Regions from separate parts of the Streptomyces sp. NPDC005263 genome, predicted to be linked through region 1. Evidence: predicted binding sites of a transcription regulator. Region 1 holds the regulator's gene; the other holds the start of a gene.
What was found. Region 1 encodes HrcA, which represses chaperone genes, less so after heat shock. Its sites were predicted from a motif close to TTNGCACTCNGNNNNNCNGAGTGCNAA; they were not measured.
Positions count from the first base shown of each region.

Region 2: ACFYRY_RS20190 (FmdB family zinc ribbon protein) is a predicted target of HrcA. The motif match lies at 3,137-3,163, and genes of this name have one in related genera.

Region 1 covers NZ_JBIAKJ010000002.1:509,510-517,120, forward strand. The annotation lists gene hemW (radical SAM family heme chaperone HemW) at 1-166, shown strand, start outside; gene ACFYRY_RS09565 (DUF3097 domain-containing protein) at 351-1,163, opposite strand; gene ACFYRY_RS09570 (MBL fold metallo-hydrolase) at 1,207-1,938, opposite strand; gene hrcA (heat-inducible transcriptional repressor HrcA) at 2,110-3,126, shown strand; gene dnaJ (molecular chaperone DnaJ) at 3,127-4,263, shown strand; gene ACFYRY_RS09585 (nitronate monooxygenase) at 4,422-5,504, shown strand; gene ACFYRY_RS09590 (16S rRNA (uracil(1498)-N(3))-methyltransferase) at 5,504-6,262, shown strand; gene ACFYRY_RS09595 (VOC family protein) at 6,300-6,692, shown strand; gene ACFYRY_RS09600 (hypothetical protein) at 6,771-7,307, shown strand; gene ACFYRY_RS09605 (S41 family peptidase) at 7,382-7,611, shown strand, end outside.
Region 2 covers NZ_JBIAKJ010000004.1:365,806-373,416, forward strand. The annotation lists gene ACFYRY_RS20180 (potassium/proton antiporter) at 1-1,445, shown strand, start outside; gene ACFYRY_RS20185 (MFS transporter) at 1,720-2,988, shown strand; gene ACFYRY_RS20190 (FmdB family zinc ribbon protein) at 3,175-3,525, shown strand; gene ACFYRY_RS20195 (S-methyl-5'-thioadenosine phosphorylase) at 3,651-4,493, shown strand; gene ACFYRY_RS20200 (RcpC/CpaB family pilus assembly protein) at 4,639-5,232, shown strand; gene mscL (large conductance mechanosensitive channel protein MscL) at 5,386-5,868, shown strand; gene ACFYRY_RS20210 (hypothetical protein) at 5,897-6,079, opposite strand; gene ACFYRY_RS20215 (P1 family peptidase) at 6,228-7,256, shown strand; gene ACFYRY_RS20220 (Ig-like domain-containing protein) at 7,450-7,611, shown strand, end outside.

The DNA.
Region 1 (7,611 bases):
GGAGGGGGTGCCGCTGGATCTGCTGCGTGCGGCTGGGCTCGAGGCGTCGCGCCGGGCACTGGGGGATGGGCTTCTCGAGGAGGGGCCGTATGGCGCGGGGCGGGCGGTGCTGACGTTGCGGGGGCGGTTGTTGGCGGATGCGGTGGTGCGGGATCTGGTGGACTGAGGGTGGGGTCGCCGGGGGAGGGCGGGGTCAGGTTTTCTCGCCCCCGCCGCCCCTGCCCGTCCCGTCCCTGGGGGCTGCCGCCCCCAGACCCCCGGTTCGGCCCTGAAGGGGCCTCGTCCTCAAACGCCGGACGGGCTGGAAGGGCCCGGACGGGCTGAAAAGCGCGCCGCACGGCCGAGGCCGCTCAGTCCTCACCCGGGGCCGTGACGAAGTCGATCAGTTCCTCCACGCGCCCGAGCAGTTCCGGCTCCAGGTCCCGGTAGGACCCCACCCGCTTCAGGATCGCCTGCCACACCGCGCCCGTGTTCTCCGGCCAGCCCAGGGACCGGCACACCCCGGTCTTCCAGTCCTGGCCGCGTGGTACGCGGGGCCAGCCGGGGATTCCCAGGGACGACGGCTTCACCGCTTCCCAGATGTCGATGTACGGGTGGCCCACCACTAGGGCGTGCTCGCTGGTCACCGCCTGGGCGATGCGCCACTCCTTGGTGCCGGGGACCAGATGGTCCACCAGGATGCCCAGACGGGCGTCGGGGCCCGGCGCGAAGTCCGCCACGATGGACGGGAGGTCGTCCACGCCCTCCAGGTATTCGACGACCACGCCCTCGACGCGCAGGTCGTCGCCCCAGACCTTCTCGACCAGCTCGGCGTCGTGCCGGCCCTCGACATAGATGCGCCCGGCGCGGGCCACGCGGGCGCGTGCTGCGGGGACGGCGACCGAACCGGACGCGGTACGGGAGGGACGTACCGGAGCCTGCCCGGTCGGCCGGACCAGGGTGACCACCCGGCCCTCCAGGAGGAAGCCCCGGGGCTCCATCGGGAAGACCCGGTGCTTGCCGAAGCGGTCCTCCAGGGTGACCGTGCCCGCCTCGCAGCGGATCACCGCACCGCAGAAACCCGACCCCGGTTCCTCGACCACCAGGCCGGGCTCCGCCGGGACCTCCGGTGCGGGCTGGGGCTTCTTCCACGGCGGGGTCAGGTCCGGAGAGTACTGGCGCATTCGGATGACGATAGGAGAAGACCGGGCCGCCCGGCCGTACAGGTCACCGCGACACGCCGAAGCGCTCCGCCAGCGCGTCCCGCTGGGCCCGTACGAACCCCGCGTCCACGACCGCTCCGTGACCGGGCACGTACCGCGCGTCCTCGCCGCCCAGCTCCAGCAGCCGGTCCAGCGCGGCCGGCCAGCGTGACGGTACGGCGTCCGGGCCCGCCTGGGGCTCGCCGGACTCCTCGACCAGGTCGCCGCAGAAGACCACCTCGGGCGAGCCCGGCACCAGGACGGCGAGGTCGTGGGCGCTGTGGCCGGGCCCCACGTTCGCCAGCAGGACCTGCCGACCGCCCCCCAGATCGAGGGTCCACTCGCCGGAGACCCGGTGCCGCGGCACCACCAGGGCGTCGACCGCCTCGTCCGCCAGGGCCTGAGCCAGACCGTTGCGCACCGCGTCCGTCCGCAGCTCCTCCCGCGCGGCCCGCCCGCCGAGCACCGTGTCGATGCCCACCGCGCCGAACACCTCCGCCCCCGCGAACGCCGCGGTGCCGAAGACGTGATCGAAGTGGGGGTGGGTGAGCGCGAGATGAGTCACACGATGACCGGCGAGCTCCTCCGCCGCCGCCCGCAGCCGCGCACCCTCCTGCAGACTCGACCCGGCGTCGATCACGAGGGCCCGGCCCTCGCCGACGACCAGCCCCACCGTGCAGTCCCAGCCGGGCAGCCGACAGCGCCCGACCCCGGCCGAAACCCGCTCCCATCCCAGCTCTTCCCAAGTCACGCTCATACCGCGACGCTAGCCGGAGCGGCACGCCGGGGCACGGCCTCGTGGGACCGGCCTTGCCCGGGGCGTACCCCACGGCCGTACACTGGGCCGGGGAACGCTGGCACTCGGATATGACGAGTGCCAGGCCAGGCACCCAGGGGACTGGGGGACGACTTCTGGAGGTGAGCGCGGATGCTGAGTGAACGCAGGCTCCAGGTGCTGCGCGCCATCGTCCAGGACTACGTCGGTACCGAGGAGCCCGTCGGGTCCAAGGCGCTCACCGAGCGGCACAACCTCGGCGTCTCCCCGGCGACGGTCCGCAACGACATGGCCGCCCTGGAGGACGAGGGGTTCATCGCCCAGCCGCACACCAGCGCCGGGCGGATCCCCACCGACAAGGGGTACCGGCTGTTCGTCGACAAGCTGGCCGGCGTCAAGCCGATGACCGGGCCCGAGCGGCGCGCCATCCAGAACTTCCTCGACGGCGCCGTCGACCTCGACGACGTCGTGGCGCGGACCGTGCGGCTGCTCGCGCAGCTGACCCGGCAGGTCGCCGTCGTGCAGTACCCCTCGCTGACCCGTTCGACCGTGCGCCACGTCGAGCTGCTGTCACTCGCCCCCGCGCGCGTGATGCTCGTGCTGATCACGGACACCGGGCGGGTCGAACAGCGGATGGTCGACTGCCCGGCACCGTTCGGCGAGAGTCCGCTCGCGGATCTGCGGGCGCGGCTCAACAGCCGGATCGCGGGCCGTCGTTTCACCGACGTCCCGCAGCTGGTGGAAGACCTGCCGGAGGCCTTCGACATCGAGGACCGCGGCACGGTCGCGACGGTGCTCTCCACCCTCCTGGAGACGCTCGTCGAGGAGAACGAGGAGCGGCTGATGATCGGCGGCACCGCCAATCTGACCCGCTTCGGACATGACTTTCCCCTCACGATCCGGCCCGTCCTGGAGGCGCTGGAGGAGCAGGTCGTGCTTCTCAAGTTGCTGGGCGAGGCAGGGGATTCGGGCATGACCGTACGGATCGGTCATGAGAACGCCTATGAGGGACTCAACTCTACTTCTGTGGTCTCGGTCGGTTACGGTTCGGGCGGCGAGGCAGTCGCCAAGCTCGGCGTGGTCGGACCGACCCGCATGGATTACCCGGGAACGATGGGAGCGGTACGCGCAGTGGCACGGTACGTCGGACAGATCCTGGCGGAGTCGTAAGTGGCCACGGACTACTACGCCGTTCTAGGCGTGCGCCGCGACGCGTCGCAGGACGAGATCAAGAAGGCCTTCCGGCGGCTCGCACGCGAGCTGCACCCGGACGTCAACCCCGATCCGAAGACCCAGGAGCGGTTCAAGGAGATCAACGCCGCTTACGAGGTGCTGTCGGACCCGCAGAAGAAGCAGGTCTACGACCTCGGCGGCGACCCGCTCTCGCAGGCGGGCGGCGGCGGCGCGGGCGGTTTCGGAGCCGGCGGCTTCGGCAACTTCTCGGACATCATGGACGCGTTCTTCGGCACGGCGTCGCAGCGCGGCCCGCGCTCGCGGACCCGGCGCGGCCAGGACGCGATGATCCGGCTGGAGATCGAGCTGGACGAGGCCGCCTTCGGCACCACGAAGGACATCCAGGTCGACACGGCGATCGTCTGCACCACCTGCAGTGGTGAGGGCGCGGCGCCGGGCACGACCGCGCAGACGTGTGACATGTGCCGCGGCCGCGGTGAGGTGTCGCAGGTGACGCGGTCCTTCCTCGGCCAGGTCATGACCTCGCGGCCCTGCCCGCAGTGTCAGGGCTTCGGCACGGTCGTCCCGACGCCGTGCCCGGAGTGCGCCGGTGACGGCCGGGTGCGCTCCCGTCGCACGCTGACGGTCAAGATCCCCGCCGGTGTCGACAACGGCACCCGGATCCAGCTCGCGGGCGAGGGCGAGGTCGGGCCCGGCGGCGGTCCCGCCGGTGACCTCTACGTCGAGATCCACGAGCTGCCGCACTCGCAGTTCCAGCGCCGGGGCGACGACCTGCACTGCACGGTCACCCTCCCGATGACCGCGGCCTCCCTGGGCACCAAGGTCCCGCTGGAGACACTGGACGGTCTGGAGGAGGTCGACATCCGGCCCGGCACCCAGTCCGGCCAGTCGATCCCGCTGCACGCCCGCGGTGTCACGCACCTGCGCGGCGGCGGTCGCGGCGACCTGATCGTGCACGTCGAGGTGCAGACCCCGTCCAAGCTCGACCCCGAACAGGAACGGCTGCTGCGCGAGCTCGCCAAGCTGAGGGGCGAGGAGCGGCCGCAGGGCCAGTTCCAGCCGGGGCAGCAGGGGTTGTTCTCCCGGCTGAAGGACGCGTTCAACGGTCGCTGAGGCGGCCCGCCACCGGGCAGGGTCCGAAGGGCGTCAAGGGCACCTCTGAGGGGCCCTTGGGGCACCGCTTGGGGCCCTGCCGTTCGGAGTCACCGGCGGCCCGTGCCGGGCGGAAGGCCGGATTCGGACTTGTTCGGAGGACGTGACAACATGCCGTCATGTCCTCCGCACTGACCGATCTCTTCCCGTACCCGATCGTGCAGGCCCCCATGGCGGGCGGCGTCTCCGTACCGACGCTCGCCGCCGCCGTGTGCGAGGCCGGCGGGCTCGGGTTCCTCGCTGCCGGGTACAAGACGGCCGACGGCCTGTACCAGGAGATCAAGCAGCTGCGGAGCCTCACCACCCGCCCGTTCGGAGTGAACCTCTTCCTGCCGCAGCCGGAGTACGCGGACCCCGCCGCGGTCGACGTCTACACGCACCAGCTGGCCGGCGAGGCCGCCTGGTACGAGACTGAGCTCGGCGACAAGGACAGCGGCCGCGACGACGGCTACGAAGCCAAACTCGCGGTGCTGCTCGACAATCCGGTACCCGTGGTCTCCTTCCACTTCGGCGTCCCCCAGCCGGACGTCCTGGACTCGCTGCGCCGGGCCGGCACCCTCACCCTCGTCACCGCGACCACCGCCGAGGAGGCCCTCGCCGTGGAACGGGCCGGCGCCGACGCGGTGATCGCGCAGGGCGTGGAGGCGGGCGGCCACCAGGGCACCCACCGGGACATCCCCGAGACCGACGGCTCGGGCATCGGGCTGCTGTCGCTGGTCGCCCAGATCCGCGAGACGGTACGGATCCCGATCGTCGCCGCCGGCGGCATCATGCGCGGCAGCCAGATCGCCGCCGTACTCGCCGCGGGCGCGTCCGCGGCCCAGCTCGGCACGGCGTTCCTCGCCACCGCCGAGTCCGGCGCGAACGCCGTCCACAAGCACGCGCTGACCAACCCCCTGTTCGTCCGCACGGAGCTGACCCGCGCCTTCTCCGGCCGACCGGCCCGCGGCCTGGTCAACCGCTTCCTGCGCGAGCACGGCCCGTACGCGCCCGCCGCCTACCCGGAGATCCACCACCTCACCTCGCCGCTGCGCAAGGCGGCCGCCAAGGCGGGCGACGCGCAGGGCATGGCGCTGTGGGCGGGACAGGGCCACCGGATGGCCCGCGAACTGCCCGCGGGGCAGCTGGTCGAGGTGCTGGTGGCCGAACTGGCCGCCGCGAAGACGGCGTTGTCGTCCTGCCCGCCCACGGGTGACGTCTGATGACCGCGCCGGTCTTCGTGGTCGACCCGCTCGAACTCCCTGACTTCTGCGGCGGGGAGCTCGTCCTCGACGGCCCGGAGGGACGGCACGCCGTCTCCGTGAAGCGTCTGCGGCCCGGCGAGGACGTCGTCCTCACGGACGGGCGCGGGCGCTGGATCGAGGGTGTCGTCAAGGCCGCGGAGGGCAAGGACCGGCTGGTCGTCTGCGGCCTGGAGAGCGTCCTGGAGGAGCCGCAGGAGCAGCCGCGCATCACCGTCGTCCAGGCGCTGCCCAAGGGCGACCGGGGCGAGTTGGCCGTCGAGACGATGACCGAGACCGGTGTCGACGCGATCGTGCCGTGGGCCGCGTCCCGGTGCATCACGCAGTGGAAGGGCGACCGCGGTGCGAAGGCGCTCGCCAAGTGGCGTGCCACCGCCCGCGAGGCCGGCAAGCAGTCCCGCCGGGTCCGCTTCCCCGAGGTCGCGGAAGCGGCGACGACCAAGCAGGTCGCGGCACTTCTCGCCGAGGCCGACTTCGCCGCCGTCCTGCACGAGGACCGCGTCTACGCCAGTGCGGCGCTGGCAACCGCCGAACTCCCCGCCGACGGCGAGATCGTGCTGGTCGTCGGCCCCGAAGGAGGCGTCACCCCTGAGGAGTTGGCGCTCTTCGCCGAGGCGGGCGCCAAGGCGTACCGGCTGGGCCGTACCGTGCTGCGTACCTCGACCGCGGGCACGGCCGCGACCGCGCTGCTCCTCGGCCGCACCGGCCGATGGTCCTGAACGACCCTGACCGACCCTGACCGACAAGGGGAACACGGTGGAACTCGCACAGGTACGGCTCCTCGTCTCCGACTTCGCCGCCTGCTACCGCTTCTACGACGAGGTCCTCGGCCTGAAGCCCCAGTCGGGGGCGGCGGACGGGCCGTACGAGAAGTTCAGCGCCGCCACCGGCGCGGCCGGTATCGCCCTCCAGGACCGCGCCATGATGGCCGAGATCCTCGGCGAACTCGGCGAACCGGCCGCCGGTCACCGCTCCCTGGTCGTCCTGCGCGTCGACGACCTCGACGCCTACTGCGAGCAGGTCACCGGGCGCGGGGCCTGCCTGCTGCACGGCCCGGCCCCCATGACTGACCGGATGCGCGTCGCCCACCTCAAGGACCCCGAGGGCAACCTGGTGGAGCTTCAGGAGTGGCTGCTGCTGCGCGTCTGACGGGGCCCGCGCTCCGGGGCGCGTGAGTGGCCGTATGCGCTCTACCGTCGTGGGCCGGACGGTGGCAGGCTGCCCTTCATGGGGGCGTTGAGACGGACTTGGCGTCGGCCACGCGGACAGCGGGTGGTGGCCGTGGCGGGGCTCGCGATGGTCGCCGTGGGCGGAGCCGTGGCCTGTGAGCCGGGCGGGCTGAACACCGCGACCGTGGCCTACACGACGGATCAGACCGTGACGGCCGAGCTGGAGCGGCAGAAGGCCGACGTACGGTGGCTGAACTGCACGGCCTCGTACGACGACGGGGCGAGCCCGAGCCCGAGCGCGAGCGAGCACACCGTCGCCTCCGTCGACTGCAAGGGCGAGACGGACGACGGCAAGGACATCACCGTCACCGGCAGCATCACGCGTGCCGTCAGCGGCGCCTGTGTGCGCGGGGACCTGACCGCCAAGATCGACGGCAGGCAGTGGTTCCACGTCAACGGGCTCGGCAACTGCGAGTCGAAGACCACCCCGCCCGTCAACCGGCCCGGGCAGCCCGGGCCCACCGTCACGGTGACCGTCACCAGGACCGTCTGGTGCCAGGTCGACCCCTCCTGCCGACCCGTCGAGGGCAAGTGATCTTCCGGCCCCGGCGGTTGGCCAAGTGATCGAAACCCCTGGTCTCGGGCGACGTGCGTGCATAGGGTGATCGGGTGACACAGCCAGCGACGTCGCCGTCTCCCGCGTACTTCCGGTATCCGCATCTGCACGGCGAGTCGGTCGCCTTCACCGCCGAGGACGACGTGTGGCTCGCCCCGCTCGACGGCGGCCGGGCCTGGCGGGTGAGCGCCGACAACGTGCCGGTGACCCACCCCAGGATCTCCCCCGACGGCACCACCGTCGCCTGGACCAGCACCCGCGACGGCGCCCCCGAGGTGCACAT
Region 2 (7,611 bases), on a different contig from region 1:
CAGCGGTTCGGATCTCCTCGCGCAGCGGGCTCCCAAGCCTGCTCGTGTACCTGGGGATCGGCATCGCCATGGGCCAGGACGGAGTGGGCGACATCCACTTCGACAGCGCCGCGCTGACCCAGGTCATCGGGTACGCGGCCCTCGTCGTGATCCTGGCCGAGGGCGGTCTCGGCACCAAGTGGAAGGAGATCAAGCCGGCCCTGCCCGCCGCGTCCACCCTGGCGCTGGCCGGGGTCGCGGTGAGCGTCGGGGTGACGGCGACGGCCGCGCACTACCTGGTCGGGCTGGAGTGGCGGCAGGCGCTCATCATCGGCGCGGTGGTGTCCTCGACGGACGCGGCGGCGGTGTTCTCGGTGCTGCGCAAGATCCCGCTGCCCGCGCGCGTGACCGGCACGCTGGAGGCGGAGTCCGGCTTCAACGACGCCCCGGTGGTCATCCTGGTGATCTCCTTCTCCACCGCCGGCCCGTTCGAACACTGGTACGTGCTGCTCGGGGAGATAGCTCTGGAGCTGGCCATCGGCGCCGCCATCGGCATCGCGGTGGGCTGGCTGGGCGCCTGGGGCCTCAGGCACGTCGCCCTGCCCGCCTCCGGTCTCTACCCGATCGCCGTGATGGCGATCGCCGTCACGGCGTACGCGGCGGGCGCGATGGCCCACGGAAGCGGCTTCCTCGCGGTCTACCTCGCCTCGATGGTGCTGGGCAACGCGAAGCTGCCGCACTGGCCCGCCACCCGCGGGTTCGCCGACGGGCTCGGCTGGATCGCCCAGATCGGCATGTTCGTCCTGCTCGGCCTGCTGGTCACCCCGCACGAACTGGGCGACGACATCTGGCCGGCGATCATCATCGGGCTGGTCCTGACGATGGTGGCCCGCCCACTGAGCGTCTTTCTGTGCCTGACGCCGTTCCGGGTGCCCTGGCAGGAGCAGACCCTCATGTCCTGGGCCGGACTGCGCGGCGCGGTGCCCATCATCCTGGCGACCATCCCGATGGTGCAGGGCGTCGACACCAGCCGCCGCATCTTCAACATCGTCTTCGTCCTGGTCGTCGTCTACACCCTGGTCCAGGGCCCGACCCTGCCCTGGCTGGCCCGCAAGCTGCGGCTGGGCGGCGATCCGGAGGCCGCCGCCGACCTGGGCATCGAGTCGGCGCCCCTGGAGCGGCTGCGCGGGCACCTGCTGTCCGTGGAGATCCCCGAGGGCTCGAAGATGCACGGCGTCGAGGTCAACGAGCTGCGCCTGCCGGCCGGGGCCGCGGTCACGCTGGTCGTCCGCGAGGGCAAGTCGTTCGTGCCGCTGCCGACGACGGTGCTGCGGCACGGGGACGAGCTTCTCGTGGTCGCCACCAACCCCGTCCGGGACGCTGCGGAACGGCGGCTGCGGGCCGTCGGCCACGGCGGCAAGCTGGCCGGATGGCTGGGCACGGGCGGCACCGGCACAGGCCGTTAACGGCGTGTTTCACGCGATTCACACCCCAGGGAATCGCAGGTACACGACCCCATCGTGCTCGTTTTCACAGGCCTCTCAGCCCTGATCCCTGTACGATGAATGCGCACCTGATCGAACCAACTCTGCCTGACGCAGAGCTGGCGCGACCGTATGGCGGCCGGGACGCTCCTGACAGCGGGCTTTGGCATCTACCGCAGTCCGCGCAAGAGGACAGCTCTCGGCGCCCCGCCTCCCGGAGGGGGCCGCGCCACCAGGCGGCAGAAAGGCACGGGCCGTGGCATCCACGGTCACCTCCCGCCCCGGATACGGGCAGCTGCTGCGTACCCGCGGCGCCTGGACGTTCCTGCTCCCCGGCTTCGCGGCACGCCAGCCGTTCGCGATGCTCACCGTCTCCATCGTGCTGCTCGTGCAGCACACCACCGGCTCCTACGGGGCGGCGGGCGCCGCCGCGGCCGTCACCGGGGTCTCCACGGCCCTGTTCGCGCCCTACGCCGGTCGCCTCGTCGACCGCCACGGACAACGCGCGGTACTGGTCCCGGGCGTGGTGGTGCACGCCCTGTCGGGCCTGGCCCTGACCGCGCTCGCGCTGTCCCACGCCCCCCTGTGGGCGCTGCTCGCGGCAGCCGTGCCCACGGGCGCCTCGACGCCCCAGATCGGCCCGATGGTGCGGGCGCGCTGGGCGGTCCAGCTCCAGGACTCGCCGCTGCTGTCCACCGCGGCGGCCTTCGAGTCGGTCACGGACGAGCTGACCTTCGTCATCGGCCCGCTGCTGGCCACCGCGCTGTGCACGTCGGTGGATCCCGCCGCGGGTCTGGTGGCGGAGGCCTCGCTGACGCTGCTGGGCGGTCTGCTGTTCGCCGCGCGGAAGAGCACCCAGCCCGCGGTCGCCGCCGACGGGCACGCGCGGGTGGCGCACGCCTCGGCGCTGCGCAGCCCCGGCGTGCGGATCCTGATCGTGGCGTTCCTCGGCATCGGCTCCGTCTTCGGCGGCATGCAGGTCTCACTGGCCGCGTTCACCGAGTCGATCGGCGAACCCGGCCTGAACGGTGTCCTGTACGGCACCTTCGCCGCCGGCAACGTGCTCTCCGGTCTGGTCTGCGGCGCCATCGCCTGGAAGACGGCCCCGCGGCGCCGCCTGCTCGTCGGGTACGCCGCCCTCGCGCTGACCGCGTCCGGCCTGTGGGCCGCGCACTCGGTGCTCGTCCTGGCCGGCCTCGGCCTGCTCGTCGGCATGTGCATCGCGCCCGCCCTGATCACCGGCTACACCCTGGTCGAGGGGCTGGTCGCGGCCGACGCCCGCACCGAGGCGTTCACCTGGCTGACCGGGGCGGTGGCGCTCGGCCAGGCGGCGGCCGTCACGATCGCCGGACAGCTTCAGGACCGCTTCTGGGACGGCGCCGGGTTCCTGGTCCCGATGGGCGGCACGCTGCTCGCCCTGGTGACCCTGCTGGCGCTGCGTTCACGACTGGCGCCGCCGCGCGCGACCAGAGTGGTCACGCGCGGCGCGGCCCATCGCGAACCTGTCGCGATCGATGAGATGTGACCGAAGGAATACGTCACTGTGACTCCGCAGCTACGCTGCTTCTCCTTTGGGCAAGTGCCCGCGAGACGGTCAAGCCCTGACCGCTGCCCACAGGCAGGTGACGCACGTTACTCCAATTGCAAGCGGCACAGGTTAGTATGGACGATCGTTAGCACTCATCGAGTGAGAGTGCCAGGAGGAAGACAAGTGCCGACCTATCAGTACCAGTGCACCGAGTGTGGCGAGGGCCTCGAGGCGGTGCAGAAGTTCACCGACGACGCGCTCACCGAGTGCCCCAACTGCCACGGCCGACTCAAGAAGGTGTTCTCCGCGGTCGGCATCGTCTTCAAGGGCTCCGGCTTCTACCGCAACGACAGCCGCGGCTCCTCGTCGAGCAGCGCGCCGTCGTCCTCGAAGTCGGGGGCGTCCTCTTCGTCCTCGGAGTCGAAGTCGTCCGACTCGAAGTCCTCCGACGCGAAGTCGTCCTCGGACTCGAAGTCGTCGAGCACGAGCACGTCGAGCTCGGGCAAGTCGTCCAGCAGCAGCTCAGCCGCGTAGGGCCAAGCCTCTCCGCCCGCCGCTCAGGGCCCTTTCTCTCAGGGCCCTGCCGCCTTTCTCACCGGACCCTGTCGTCTTACGACGGCGGGGTCATCGGCGTTTCCGGAGGCGGTTAGGGTGCGGGCATGGCGAACAAGGCGAACGCAGAGGTCGGTGTGATCGGCGGCTCCGGCCTCTACTCGTTCCTCGACGACGTGACCGAGATCCAGGTGGACACCCCCTACGGGCCTCCCAGTGACTCCCTCTTCCTCGGCGAGGTGGCCGGCCGGCGGGTCGCCTTCCTGCCCCGGCACGGGCGCGGCCACCATCTGCCGCCGCACCGCATCAACTACCGGGCCAACCTCTGGGCACTGCGGTCCGTCGGCGCCCGCCAGGTCCTCGCCCCGTGCGCGGTGGGCGGCCTGCGCCCCGAGTACGGTCCGGGCACGCTGCTGGTGCCGGACCAGCTGGCCGACCGGACGAAGTCCCGGACGGGCACGTACTTCGACGGGCTGCCGCTGCCGGGCGGCGCGGTGCCGAACGTGGTCCATGTGTCCCTGGCCGATCCCTACTGCCCGGTCGGGCGGGCGGCCGCGCTGAAGGCGGCACGCGGGCGGGACTGGGAACCGGTGGACGGCGGCACGCTGGTCGTGATCGAGGGGCCGCGGTTCTCGACCCGCGCCGAATCGGTGTGGCATCAGGCGCAGGGCTGGTCGGTGGTCGGCATGACCGGACACCCGGAGGCGGCACTCGCCCGCGAACTGGAGCTCTGCTACACCTCGTTGACCCTGGTCACCGATCTCGACGCGGGCGCCGAGACGGGTGAGGGCGTCTCCCACGAGGAGGTGCTGCGGGTGTTCGCGGCGAACGTGGACCGGCTGCGGGGTGTGCTGTTCGACGCGGTGGCCGAGTTGCCCTCGGCGCGGGAGCGGGACTGTCCGTGCGCGAACGCGCTGGGCGGGATGGATCCGGGGTTCACGCTGCCGTAGGTGTGCCGGCGCCCGTGGGCGGAACCTCCCGTTCGGGTGAGGGAGTTGTCCACAACTCGGCAGTAGCCCACGGGCCTCCGCGGGAATCGGCGCGAAGCCGCATCGTGGCACCGCAAGCCGATCCCTCGTCGCAGGTGGTGGTCCCATGTCCTTCGCACCCTCGCCCTCGTCCTCGCCCTCCCGTTCCCACTCCCCTACTTCCGCTCCCTCTCCCGTCGTCCCACGGCCGCTCGGCGCGGAAGCTCCCCCGACCTGCGAGGTGCCGCACTTCGCTCCCGTGCGCATCCGCGGCGGCCGTTACGGACTGCAGCGACTGGTCCGGCGCCGACGGCGCGCCGTGGCGGCCGGCCTCACCGTCACGGCGGCCGCGGTCCTGGCGGCGGGGCCCGCGGTCCCCCAGGAATCGGAGCAGGCCCGGGGGCGTCCCGTGGCGGATCCCGTACGGGAACACCGTGCCGTCCGGCTGGTGACGGCGCCGGTGCGGATCGCCGACGGAGCCACGGTCGGGCTGTTGCGGCCCGGTGACCGGGTGGACGTCATCGCCGCCGAGCGGACCGCGACGGGCGGCGACGCCCGGGTGGTCGCGCGCGGGGCCCGGGTGACGAAGGTGCCTCAGACGCTGGAGACACCGGGCGGGGCCGAGGGCGGGGCGCTCGTCGTCCTGTCGGTCCCCCGCTCCACCGCGGCGCGTCTCGCCGGCGCGAGCACCACGGCGCGACTGGCGGTGACTCTGTGCTGACCCACGCGACGCGCACCCCGCGCCCACTCGTCCCGCCGCCACACCCGTCACGTCCCGCGATGGCTCCACCCACCTGGACAGGGGCACCCGGTCCTCACGTAGGTTGCGGAGCTGTTTGTTCCACTACCAGTTCGTATGAGGAGAGTCCCCGAGTTGAGCGAGAACAAGCCAAGCGTCTGGCAGGGATTCAAGGCCTTCCTGATGCGCGGGAACGTCGTCGACCTGGCGGTGGCGGTGGTCATCGGTGCCGCCTTCACCAACATCGTGAACTCTGTGGTGAAGGGCCTGATCAACCCGCTGGTGGGAGCGATCGGCACCAAGAGCCTCGACAGTTACAGCTCGTGCCTCCAGGACCCCTGCAAGGTGGCCGCGGACGGCACGGTGCAGAGCGGGGTCCCGATCATGTGGGGCAGCGTCCTCGGCGCCACCCTGACCTTCGTGATCACCGCGGCCGTCGTCTACTTCCTGATGGTCCTGCCGATGTCGAAGTACCTGGCCCGGCAGGAGGCCCGCAGGAAGGCGAAGGAGGGCACGCACGAGATCATCGAGGTGACCGAGCTGGAGGTGCTCAAGGAGATCCGCGACGCGCTGCTCGCACAGCAGCGGCAGGGCGGCTCCGGCCTCGACAAGCGGTAGCGGCGGCGGTCCGCGGTCCCCGGCGGGTTCAGAGGTGGTGGGGCGGCTTCTCGTCGAGGAAGCGCTTCAGGTCGGCCGCGCTGTCGCCCTCGCCACCCGGCCGCTCGCCCCATCCCCGGTCCGTGTCGTCCGAGGACTGCTGGTCCAGCGGGTCGTCGAAGATCAGCGCGGGCTTCGGCTCACGCGGCTCGGGATCGGGGGCGGTGCTCATGCCTCCAGGGTACGGCCCTGACGGCGACCCACCGCCGAGGATGCCGGGTGGCTGCGCCCGGAGAGGCGCGGGTGAACCCCACAGCCGGAGGGATGCCGGCGGGCGCGGGGGCGCGAGGGTCCCCGGTGGCTGGACGAGACTGGGGCCCATGACAGTTGACGCATTGACGGACATCGCCGGTCTACGGGTGGGGCACGCGACGCGTACCGGCGGGGGCTGGCTCACCGGCACCACCGTGGTGCTCGCGCCGGAGGGCGGGGCCGTCGCCGCCGTGGACGTGCGGGGCGGCGGACCCGGCACCAAGGAGACCGACGCGCTCGACCCGCGCAATCTCGTGCAGAAGGTCGAGGCGATCGTGCTGACCGGCGGTAGTGCGTACGGCCTCGACGCGGCGTCCGGGGTGATGGCCTGGCTGGAGGAGCGGGGGCGGGGCGTACCGGTCGGGGTGGACCCGGCGCAGGTCGTGCCGGTGGTGCCCGCGGCCTGTGTCTTCGACCTGGGCCGGGGCGGCGACTTCCGGGCCAGGCCGGACGCGGACACCGGGCGCGCCGCGGTCGAGGCGGCGGCGGCTGGCGAGCCCGGCGCGCGGGTGCCGCAGGGGTGTGTGGGCGCGGGTACGGGCGCCACGGTCGGGCCGCTCAAGGGAGGTGTCGGCACCGCCAGTACGGTGCTCGGCTCGGGGATCACGGTGGCCGCGCTGGTGGTGGCCAACGCGGCGGGATCGGTCACCGACCCGGAAACGGGGGTTCTGTACGGGGAGTTGTTCCAAGGACGGGTGGAGTACCCGGAGGCGGGTGTCCATGATCGTGCCCTCCGTCGCCTCGCCGAGGTCACGGCGACCAACGCGCCGCCCCCGCTCAACACCACGCTGGCGGTGGTCGCCACCGACGCGGACCTGTCGAAGGCCCAGGCGCAGAAGCTGGCCGGCACCGCGCACGACGGCATCGCCCGCGCCGTGCGACCGGTGCATCTGCTCCACGACGGCGACACGGTGTTCGCGCTGGCGACCGGCGCCCGCCCGCTCGGCAGCGACCATCCCCTCGCGCTCAACGAGATCCTCGCCGCGGGCGCGGACGCGGTGACCCGCGCGATCGTCCACGCCGTGCGCGCCGCCGAGTCGGTGTCCGCGCCGGGCGGGACGTGGCCGTCGTATGGGGAGTTGTACGGGCAGTCGTAGGGGCAGGAGCCGGGCGGGAGCCGCTCAGTAACGGGTGGGAGGCGCCGGCGGTCGACGATCCGGCGGGAAATTGTCTTGGTTGTGTCACGTGATGGCGTTCATCGCGACCACTGGGAACCCGACCGGGCCACGATCCCTTCTTCCTTGACGTACGGGAGCGGATCACCTACCACACACGAACCTGGAGCAGCCCGTGACAAGGACGGACACAGCGACACGGCGCGCACTCGGGGCGTGTGCCGCCTTGATGGTCGGCGCCCTCACCCTCACCGCCTGCGGCAGCGACGCCAACGCCAAGAACGACGACAAGGGGAGCGGCGGCTCCGGCAAGTCGTCGTCGGCGACGATACGGATC